DNA from 2 places in the Streptomyces sp. NPDC049970 genome. Region 2 is predicted to be linked to the other one. Evidence: riboswitches for the same ligand, from Rfam matches in the RefSeq annotation. Region 2 holds a riboswitch; the other holds the start of a gene.

Region 1 (5,489 bases), on a different contig from region 2:
GTCCATCTGGATCGCGCTGTAGTGGACGAAAACATCCGCACCACCGTCGACCGCGATGAAGCCGTACCCCTTCTCCGCGTTGAACCACTTGACGGTGCCCTGAGCCATGGCTAACTCCCCTATAACAGGCCCTTGCACGAGCCCGCACTTCGCGGGCCCGGGTCGGAACTCACCCTCCGACAGGAAGGGCGGCGTGCGCCGGAACGCGTCGACCGCGGCCGAATGTATCTGCCCAACTGCCCTCTGCAACAGGTCAATCGGACGAGAATTCTGGGCACACACGAACGCCCGGACAGTGGGAATCAGTGGCATTCCAGGGCAACTCGGGCCAGGCAAAGGGCACTTACGCCACAAAGAGCCCACACACTTTGGCCACTTCTTGTCGTGACCGGGCGCATTCTCATATGCGGGCGGCACGAGCAGCCAGGGGGGCTTCCCCAACTGTACCGTGCTCAACCATGCAGAATGGCCCCCTCCGCTTCCCGGAGGGGGCCATCGTGTTCGCACTGCGGGGCCGGGGCCGGCCGGTCCGTCACGCTCCGGCTCGCGCACCCGCCGGACACCCGCCGGGAGGGGGTCAGCCTCCGGCGACGGCCGGGATGATCGAGACCCCGGCGCCGTCCGGGGTGGCCGCGTCCAGGCCGCCCTCGAAGCGCACGTCGTCGTCGTTGACGTACACGTTGACGAAGCGGCGCAGCTTGCCCTGGTCGTCCAGCACGCGGGCGCCGATGCCCGGGTGGTTCTTCTCCAGGGACTCGATGACCTCGGAGAGGATCGCACCCTCGGCAGGGACCTCGGCCTGACCGCCCGTGTAGGTGCGGAGGATGGTGGGGATACGGACCTTGACGCTCATGTGGGTGCCTTCCTTCGGTCTCGGGTGGTCAGTTGGCGGCGGCGAGGCCGGCGTCGCGGAACGCGTCCAGGCTGGGCCTGATCGTCGCCGACAGGCCGGTCGTGGGAGCGACCGCGTCGAGCGTCTTCAGCCCGTCACCGGTGTTCAGGACGACGGTGGTCAGGGCCGGGTCGAGCAGACCGTCCTCGATCAGCTTCTTCGTCACGCCGACCGTCACACCGCCCGCGGTCTCCGCGAAGATGCCCTCGGTGCGGGCCAGCAGCTTGATCGCGTCGACGACCTGCTCGTCGTTCACGTCCTCCACGGCCCCGCCGGTGCGCCGCGCGATGTCCAGCACGTACGGGCCGTCGGCCGGGTTCCCGATCGCCAGGGACTTGGCGATGGTCTTCGGCTTCTGGGGCCGCACGACGTCGTGTCCCGCCTTGAAGGCGGTGGAGACCGGTGAGCAGCCCTCCGCCTGGGCGCCGAAGATCTTGTACGGCCTGTCCTCGACGAGACCGAGCCTGATCAGCTCCTGGAGGCCCTTGTCGATCTTCGTGAGCTGCGAGCCGGACGCGATCGGGATGACGATCTGGTCGGGCAGCCGCCAGCCGAGCTGCTCGCAGATCTCGTACGCCAGGGTCTTGGAGCCCTCGCCGTAGTAGGGCCGCAGGTTGACGTTGACGAAGCCCCAGCCCTCGCCGAGCGGGTCGCCGATGAGCTCCGAGCAGAAGCGGTTGACGTCGTCGTAGTTGCCCTCGATGCCGACCAGCTCGCCGCCGTACACCGCGGCCATGACGATCTTGCCCTGCTCCAGGTCGTGCGGGATGAACACGCACGAGCGGAAGCCGGCCCGGGCGGCGGCGGCGCCCACCGCACCGGCGAGGTTGCCGGTGGACGAGCAGGACAGCGTGGTGAAGCCGAAGGCGCGGGCGGCCTCGACGGCGATGGCGACGACACGGTCCTTGAAGGAGTGCGTCGGGTTGCCGGAGTCGTCCTTGACGTAGAGCCCACCGGTCACGCCCAGCTCGCGGGCGAGGTTGTCGGCCTTGACGAGCTTGGTGAAACCGGGGTTGATGTTCGGCTTGTCCGCGACGTCGGCGGGGACGGGAAGCAGCGGCGCGTAGCGCCAGATGTTGTCCGGGCCCTCGGCGATGCGCTTCTTCAGCTCTTCGGGGGAGCCGCTCGGCAGGTCGTACGCCACTTCGAGCGGCCCGAAACAGGACTCGCAGGCGAAAACGGGGCCGAGCTCGAAACGCTCGCCGCATTCGCGACAGGAAAGCGCGGCTGCGGGACCGAGGTCAACGGCGGAGGATTCGGTGTTTGCTGCGACTGTCTGCACGGCCATGATGGCGGAGGCCCTTTCTCCTCATCTTCCTTGCGACGTATTTCGCCACAAGACGGAATTGGCACCTTCCCCACCGTGACCTCTCGGTCGGCAGGAGGGTTGCCGGGACTTCAACGGGCCGTTCCCTCAGTCCCTCTGGATGAGCGCTATGGCACCGGATCATGGATCCGGGCGTTTATTCGCGGACCGACCCCGACATGCGAGGGCCATCCGCGTTGTTCAAGACTGTAACCGAAGCAACGGGCGATCGAGATAGTCGTCCGAACCGCGAGATGGATCACATACAGGGAGTTTCGACCGTGCTGGAAGAGGTGGAGCGCTGGCTGACCAGGCGTTCCTGGTCAGCCGACGACCGGCCGCTCGACCGGCTCACGGCCGCTCGGGCGAGGGATCCGCACCGCTCGCGCGTGAGCGTCGTGCTGCCCGCGCTGAACGAGGAGGCCACGGTCGGCGCGATCGTGGCGGAGATCCGGCGCGAGCTGATGGAGAAGGTCCGGCTCGTCGACGAACTGGTGGTGATCGACTCCGGTTCCACCGACTCCACGGCCGAGGTCGCACGGCGGGCCGGCGCCCGGGTCGTGCACCGGGACTCCGTACTCCCCCGCGTCCCCGCGCTCCCCGGCAAGGGCGAGGTCCTGTGGCGATCACTTCTGGTGACCAGCGGGGAGATCGTCTGCTTCGTCGACGCCGACCTCAAGGACTTCTCCGCCGACTTCGTGTCCGGAATCGTCGGCCCGCTGCTGACCGACCCCACGGTGCAGTTCGTCAAGGCGATGTACGACCGCCCGCTCGGCGAAGCGGCAGGCCAGGGCGGCCGGGTGACCGAACTCGTGGCCCGCCCGCTGCTCAACCTGCACTGGCCGCGACTGGCCGGATTCGTCCAGCCGCTGGGCGGCGAGTACGCGGTACGCCGCTCCCTGCTGGAGCAGCTCCCCTTCCCCGTCGGCTACGGAGTGGAGCTGGGGCTGCTCGTCGACGCACTGCACACCGTGGGCCTGGACGCGCTGGCCCAGGTCGACGTCGGCGTACGCAAGCACCGCCATCAGGACGGCCAGGCACTCGGCCGGATGGCGGCGGCGATCTACCGCACGGCCCAGCTGCGGCTGTCCCGGGGCCCGCTGGTGCGGCCCGAGATCACCCAGTTCGAGCGGGGACCCGGCGGGTTCGTCCCGCGCACCCACGCCGTGGACACGGAGGAGCGGCCGCCGATGCGGGAGATCGCGGAGTACGCGTCCCGGCACGCCGCGTAGCGGTTCCACGCCAGCGGGACCACCGGTCCTGATCTCCGGCCACTCCTCACGTTTGGAGGCTTCCGGAACGGGCTAGGTTCGGGTACATGGTCTCCGAGCACGCTGCCCAGGTCCTCGTCGCGTCCAATCGCGGCCCGGTGTCGTACGCACTGCGAGAGGACGGCGCGCTCGACTCCAAGCGGGGTGGCGGCGGGCTGGTCTCCGGCCTCAGCGCTGTCGACGACAAGCTGTGGGTCTGCGCCGCCCTCGGTGACGGCGACCGCGAGGCGGTACGCCGAGGCGTGTCCGAGCCCGGCGTGCGCATGCTGGACATCGACGCCGGGGTCCACGAGGACGCGTACAACGGCATCGCGAACTCGGTCCTCTGGTTCGTCCACCACATGATCTACCAGACGCCGGTGGAACCCGTCTTCGACGCCGAGTTCCGCCGCCGGTGGGCCTCGTACGAGACGTACAACCGGGCCTTCGCCCGGGCGCTCGCCGAGGAGGCGGGCGAGGGCGCCGCGGTCCTCGTGCAGGACTACCACCTCTCGCTCGTCCCCGGAATGCTCCGCGAGCTGCGCCCCGACCTGCGGATCGGGCACTTCTCGCACACCCCCTGGGCGCCCGTCGACTACTTCCGGCTGCTGCCCGACGACATCGGCGAGCAGCTCCTCAAGGGCATCCTGGGCGCCGACCGCGCCGCGTTCCTGACGCGCCGCTGGGCGGACGCCTTCATCAGCTGCTGCACGCAGATCCTCGGCGGCACCGGCCGCACCCGGATCGGGGTGCACGGACTGGGCGCCGACGCGGACTTCCTGCGCCGCCGCTCCCGTGAGGCGGACGTCGACCAGCGCATGGACATCCTGCGGGACCAGGTCGGCGCGGACCGGCGCACGATCGTGCGGGTGGACCGCACCGAGCTGTCGAAGAACATCGTCCGCGGACTGCACGCCTACCGGGCACTGCTCGAGGAGCGCCCCGAATGGCGCGAGCGCGTGGTGCACGTCGCCTTCGCCTACCCCTCGCGGCAGGACCTCGCGGTGTACCGGGACTACACGGCGGAGGTCCAGCGGGTCGCCGACACGATCAACACGGACTTCGGCACGGAGGACTGGACCCCGGTCCTGCTCCACGTCGACGACGACTTCGCCCGCTCCCTCGCGGCGTACCGGCTGGCCGACGTGGCCCTCGTCAACCCGATCCGCGACGGCATGAACCTGGTCGCCAAGGAGGTCCCGGTCGTCTCGGACCACGGCTGCGCGCTGGTCCTCTCCCGCGACGCGGGGGCGTACGAGGAGCTGGGCGAGGACGCGATCGTGGTCAACCCGTACGACGTGTCGGCCACGGCGGCGGCACTGCACGAGGCGCTGACGATGGATCCCGACGAGCGGGGCGCGCGCTCGAAGCGCCTCGCCGCCGCGGCGACCGCGCTGCCGCCGCAGCAGTGGTTCCTGGAGCAGTTGGACGCGCTGCGGGAGACTCCTTAGGGGCTGTCCGGTGTGAGCTGTCCGGCCAGGGAGCGGAGCAGGGCGGCCACCGCTGCCGGGCCCGGCAGCAACAGGTCGGCGCGCTCGGCGAGTTCGGGGACCTCGGAGCCGCTGCACACCAGGAGGCCGCCGGTGCCCCGGGCGCGGAGCTTCTCCACGGCGGCGTACGCGGCGAGGTCACCGAGGTCGTCGCCCGCGTAGAGCACGGTCTCGGCGCCCGTCTCCCGTACGAACTCCTCCAGCGCAACACCCTTGTCCATGCCAGCGGGCCGCAACTCCAGTACCAGTCGGCCCGGTTCGACGATCAGGCCGTGGCGCGCGGCCAGGCTGCCCAGCGGGGCGCGCAGCGCCTCGAAGGCGCCCTGCGGGTCGGCGGCGCGACGGGTGTGCACGGCAACCGCGCGGCCCTTCTCCTCGATCCAGGCGCCCTCGCCGGCCCCGGCCTCCTCCAGCACCACGGGGAGCTCCGCGCGGGCGGCTTCGACGCCGGGGTCGGGCGCGGGGGCGTGGACGGCGCCGGTGACGGCGTCCCAGCGCTCCGCGCCGTAGTGCCCGAGGACGACGAGGTGGTCGAGGCCCGACACGCCGGC
Region 2 (5,489 bases):
ACGCAGTTCGCCGGCCCCGGCCGTACGAACAAGAACGTCGTCGGCATGCCCCTGCTGCCGGTGTACATGGCCAAGGCCGGAGGCTTCTTCTTCCTGGTCTTCGGCTTCATCGCGATCATCGCGGCCATCGCCTCGATCAACCCGATCTGGGCGCTCGGCCCCTACCGTCCCGACCAGGTGTCCACGGGCGCCCAGCCGGACTGGTACATGGGATTCGCCGAGGGCTTCGTCCGCGTGATGCCGGGCTGGGAGATCAACCTCTGGGGCCACACGCTGGTCCTGGGCGTGCTCATCCCGCTGGTCCTCTTCGGTGTGATCCTCGGGGCCCTGGCGCTCTACCCGTTCATCGAGTCTTGGATCACCGGGGACAAGCGCGAGCACCACATCCTGGACAAGCCGCGGAACGCCCCGACCCGCACCGGGCTCGGCGTCGCCTGGGTGACGATCTACATCGTCATGCTGATCGGCGGCGGCAACGACATCTTCGCGACCCACTTCCACCTGTCGCTCAACGCGATCAGCTGGTTCGTACGGATCGCCTTCTTCGTCGGCCCGGTCCTGGCGTTCATCGTCACGAAGCGGATCTGCCTCGGCCTCCAGCGCCGCGACAAGGAGAAGGTGCTGCACGGGCGCGAGTCCGGCACCATCAAGCGCCTGCCGCACGGTGAGTTCGTCGAGATCCACGAGCCGCTCGGCCAGGGGCAGCTGCACACGCTCACCGCGCACGAGCAGTACAAGCCGGTCGAGATCGGCCCGACGGTCGACGAGAACGGTGTCGAGCGCAAGCCCTCGGCTCTGCAGAAGCTGCGCGCACGCCTCAGCAAGAGCTACTTCGGCGACGAGAGCCAGATCGCCAAGCCCACCGCCGAGGAGTACAAGGAGATCACCAGCGGCCACGGCCACCACTGATCACCTCAGCTGACCGCCACAGCGCGAGCCCCGTCCATCCGATGGACGGGGCTCTTCGCTGTCTCCGGGCTGGATAGGGTGGAGGCATCTTCTATCGGCTGTGGACCCCCAGGAGCGGACCATGAACGTTGTGACCCCGGACGGCGGCGACAGCGTGGCGGCCCGTACCTGGCCCGGCGTGCTGACCCCCCTCCTGCGCGGCGAGCACCTGGACGCGGACGACACCGCCTGGGCCATGAACCGCATCATGAGCGGCGAGGCGACGGACGTCCAGATCGCCGGGTTCGCGGTCGCGCTGCGGGCCAAGGGCGAGACCGTCGACGAGGTGACCGGACTCGTCCGCGCCATGTACGAGCACGCCCACACCATCGAGGTGCCCGGTCACACGGTCGACATCGTGGGGACCGGCGGCGACATGGCCAAGACGGTCAACATCTCCACCATGTCGGCGATCGTCGTCGCCGGCACGGGCGCGAAGGTCGTCAAGCACGGCAACCGCGCCTCCTCCTCGGCGAGCGGTGCCTCCGACGTGCTGGAGAAGCTCGGGGTCAACCTCGAACTGACGCCGCAGCGCGTCGTCTCCGTCGCCGAGGAAGCCGGTATCACCTTCTGCTTCGCGGTGAAGTTCCACCCAGCCCTCCGGTACGCGGCCAGGGCCCGCAAGGAGCTCGGCACCCAGACCACGTTCAACATCCTGGGGCCGCTCACCAACCCGGCCCGGGTGCGGTCCCAGGCGATCGGCGTCGCCGACCCGAAGATGGCGCCCATCGTGGCCGGGGTGCTGGCGGACCGGGGGAACTCCGCGCTCGTCTTCCGGGGCGACGACGGCCTCGACGAGCTGACCACCACGGCCACCTCCCGGGTGTGGGTCGTCCGTGACGGCACTGTCCGCGAGGAGGCGTTCGACCCGCGTGACGTGGGGCTGGAAGTGGTGCCCGTCGAGGCCCTGCGCGGTGCCGACGCGTCGTACAACGCGGATGTCGCCCGCCGCCTGCTGGCCGGGGAGACCGGTCCCGTGCGGGACGCGGTACTCCTCAACTCGGCAGCCGCCCTGGTCGCGTTGGACCCGGGCGAGGGCACGCTGAACGAGCAGCTCGCCGGGGGGATGCGCCGGGCCGCGGAGGCCATCGACTCGGGCGCGGCGAGGCGTGCGCTGGAGCGCTGGGTGACCGCCAGCAACGCCTGAGGCGCGCACGAGGCGAACAGGGGCGCGGTCCGCATCGCGGACCGCGCCCTTGCGCGTGGCCACGCATATGGCAAGATGCTGCGCAGGTCATGAGTGACAGCGACTACGGCCCCGGCCCGCTGTCCGGCAACCCTCCGTCCGTGGCGGGGTGCCCCGGGTGAAGACCAGGCCGCAGGCAGCGAGGTCTGCGGCAAGCGCGGGCCCCTCGGCGTCGTCGTACGCCACCCCTTGGGGTCCTGGTCCCAGGGAGCCTCTTGTGAGCAAGCGAATGCGATAGGGCACGACGCCCTACTCCGCGCACCTTCTTCTCTCTTCTCCCGCGCCGCCGCGACCTGTCGGATCGCCGGCGCGTGGACTTCGCCTGTCTCTCACGGGAGTTCGCCATGTCTGTCTCCACCGCTGCCGTCGACCAGTCCGTTTGTGCCCCGCTGCCGGTTCTGGGTGCCGATGTCACTGTTCCGCTCGTCACGGGCGGCAGTGTCACCTACGCCGCCCTCGACTACGCGGCCAGCGCCCCGGCCCTGCAGCGGGTCTGGGACGACGTGGCCGCCTACGCCCCGTACTACGGCAGCGTCCACCGCGGCGCCGGATACCTCTCGCAGCTCTCCACCGACCTGTTCGAGACCAGCCGGACCACCGTCGCGGAGTTCCTCGGCTGCCGCGCGGACGACCAGGTGGTCTTCACCCGCTCGACGACCGACTCCCTCAACCTGCTGGCCGCGGCGCTGCCCGCCGACTGCCAGGTCTTCGTGTTCGAGACCGAGCACCACGCCTCACTGCTGCCCTGGCGCGACACCCGGGTGGACTACCTCGACGCCCCGCGCACCCCGGGACAGGCCGTCGAGACCCTGGAGCGGGCACTGGCCGACCGCGACCCCCGCGGTCCGGCGCTGGTCTGCGTCACCGGCGCGTCCAACGTCACCGGTGAACTGTGGCCGGTGAAGGAGCTGGCCGCCGCCGCGCACGCCCACGGGGCCCGGATCGTCCTCGACGCCGCCCAGTTGGCACCCCACCACCCGGTCGACATCGCGGAGCTGGACGTCGACTGGATCGCCTTCTCGGGACACAAGCTGTACGCCCCGTTCGGTTCCGGTGTCCTCGCGGGCCGGGCCGACTGGCTGCGAGACGCGAAGCCCTACCTCGCCGGGGGCGGAGCCTCCCGCAAGGTCGCCCGGCGCACCGACGGCGGTGTGGACGTGGAGTGGCACACCACGGCCGCCCGGCACGAGGCCGGCTCGCCCAACGTCATCGGCGTCTACTCCATCGCCGCCGCCTGCAAGGCCCTGACCGAGGCCGGCTTCGACCGGCTGGTCGAGCGGGAGCAGCAGCTCGTCACCCGGGTACGCGACGGACTGGCCGGCGTCCCCGAGGTGAGGGTGCTCTCGCTGTTCGGCGACGACGCCCCCCGGGTCGGCGTCATCTCCTTCGTGGTCGAGGGATGGAGCAGCTCGCACTTCGCCGCCGCTCTCTCCGCCGAGTACGGCATCGGGGTGCGCGACGGGCTCTTCTGCGCGCACCCGCTGGTCCGGACCCTGCTGGGCAGCGAGCCGCAGGACCCGGGCGAGTGCGGCGCGCCCGATGCCGCACCGGGGGAGAGGTCCCTCAACGCCATCCGGGTGAGCTTCGGCGCCGGCACCCCGGACGAGCACATCGAGCGGTTCCTCGGAGCGGTCCGGGAGCTGGTGAGCTCGGGAGCGCGCTGGGTCTACCGCACCGAGGACGGCCGCTGCGTCCCGGACCGCGGTACCTCGCAGGTCTGATCCGCCCCGGACACGGCTCCGGCCAGGCCGAGGAGCCGTGTCCGGTGTCAGGCGTCGAGGCCGATGGCGAAGGCCGCCTCAAGGTCGTGCTGCGAGTAGGTGCGGAAGGCCACGTGCGTGTCGGTGCCCTCCACTCCCTGGATCTTGCTGATCCGGCCCGGGATGACATCGGCCAGATCGTCGTGCCTGGCCACCCGGACCATGGCGATCAGGTCGTACGTACCGGTGACCGAGAAGACTTCGCTGACGCTGTCCAGCGCGGCAATGGCCTCGGCGATCTCGGGAATCCGGTCCACGCTGGTCTTGATGAGAACGATCGCGGTGATCACGGCTGGCTTTCTCCCTCGGTGGCCGTGGCTGGAGACTTCACTCTAGTACCACCCCGATGGCGTCCCCAGGCGTAGAGGAACCCCGTCGCGAAGCCCGCCACGTGGGCGAGGTACGCCACGCCCGGGCCGCTGCCCGCCCCCTGGGCCGCCAGCCACTGGAGCACGAACCAGAAGACGAGCACGATCCAGGCGGGGAAGCGGAGCGGCAGGAAGAAGAGGAACGGGAAGAGGCTGGTGACCCGGGCCCGGGGGAAGAGGCGGAGGAACGCGCCGAGCACCGCGGAGATCGCCCCCGACGCGCCGACCAGTGTCTGGTCGGAACCCGCGTGCACGACCGCGTAGGCGACCAGGGCGAAGTAGCCGCACGCGAGGTAGAAGAACAGGAACTCGACGCGCCCCATGCGCTCCTCGGCCATCGCGCCGAACACGTAGAGGAAGAGCATGTTGCCGAGCAGGTGCAGCCAGCTGCCGTGCACGAAGAGGGCGGTCAGCGGGGTCAGCGCCGAGTGCGCCGAGCCGTTCAGGAGCTCGCTCGGGATCACCCCCCACCGCTCGAAGTAGCCGGCCTGCGCGGCGAGGAGGGCGTCCCCCTCGCCGTGGGAGGGGTTGAACCCGGAGAGCGGGCTGATCAGGAACACCGCGCAGCACAGCGCCATGAGCCCGTACGTGACCGGGGCTCCGCCGGCCACCGCCCCCAGCCTTCTGGTCCGTTCCCGCCAGTGGACTTCCTGCCGATCGATCACGTACAGAGCATGACGCACCCGGCGGGAACGGGGCAGACCGCCTCGCCGTGCCGGTGGGTAGACCCGAGGCCGTAGGGTTGCCGCACGACATCCGCAGGTTCGACGGCGCACCGCGAGATCGAAGACCTGGGCACACAGGACTCGGCGAACGACGAAAGAGGACGCAACGATGACGACGGTTCCCCAGCCGACGGACGGGACCCGCTGGCGCTGCACACTCTGCGGCAACCTCACCCGTTTCGACGTGACGCGTTCCTCCAAGGTCGTCGAGTACGTGCATCTCGACCTGGCCGGTGAGTCCAGTGTCGAGGAGCGGGAGGTGGTCAGTGAGACCATCGAGTCCGTGCGCTGCCGCTGGTGCAACGCGGTGGACCAGATCGAACTGGTCGACAGGCCGGGCGCCGGCTCCTGACGGGGGTCGCGCGGACCTACATATTGGGGTGATGGATGGTGGAGCAGCCGACAGGCGGCGCCGAACCGGCCGACGCGGCCGACGGTTCCGCGGAGTCGCTCGACCGTCCGCTGCCCGAGGGCGTGCGCCGCAAGGTGGTGGCGCTGGTCT

What was found. Region 2 has a riboswitch for S-adenosylmethionine ahead of AB0I83_RS25665 (aminotransferase class V-fold PLP-dependent enzyme). Riboswitches for the same ligand answer to the same signal wherever they lie in the genome.
Region 1: it holds a riboswitch for S-adenosylmethionine, as region 2 does, so the genes downstream of both, thrC (threonine synthase) here and AB0I83_RS25665 (aminotransferase class V-fold PLP-dependent enzyme) in region 2, are expected to answer to the same signal.

The regions. Positions count from the first base shown of each region.
Region 1 covers NZ_JBFALP010000016.1:8,141-13,629, forward strand. The annotation lists gene AB0I83_RS24180 (cold-shock protein) at 1-108, opposite strand, end outside; gene AB0I83_RS24185 (MoaD/ThiS family protein) at 578-853, opposite strand; gene thrC (threonine synthase) at 882-2,180, opposite strand; SAM riboswitch class I at 2,199-2,326, opposite strand; gene AB0I83_RS24195 (glucosyl-3-phosphoglycerate synthase) at 2,480-3,430, shown strand; gene AB0I83_RS24200 (trehalose-6-phosphate synthase) at 3,517-4,899, shown strand; gene otsB (trehalose-phosphatase) at 4,896-5,489, opposite strand, start outside.
Region 2 covers NZ_JBFALP010000018.1:14,923-20,411, forward strand. The annotation lists gene AB0I83_RS25655 (cytochrome bc complex cytochrome b subunit) at 1-909, shown strand, start outside; gene trpD (anthranilate phosphoribosyltransferase) at 1,031-2,095, shown strand; SAM riboswitch class IV at 2,181-2,298, shown strand; gene AB0I83_RS25665 (aminotransferase class V-fold PLP-dependent enzyme) at 2,479-3,855, shown strand; gene AB0I83_RS25670 (Lrp/AsnC ligand binding domain-containing protein) at 3,903-4,184, opposite strand; gene AB0I83_RS25675 (rhomboid family intramembrane serine protease) at 4,181-4,927, opposite strand; gene AB0I83_RS25680 (hypothetical protein) at 5,097-5,339, shown strand; gene AB0I83_RS25685 (NYN domain-containing protein) at 5,375-5,489, shown strand, end outside.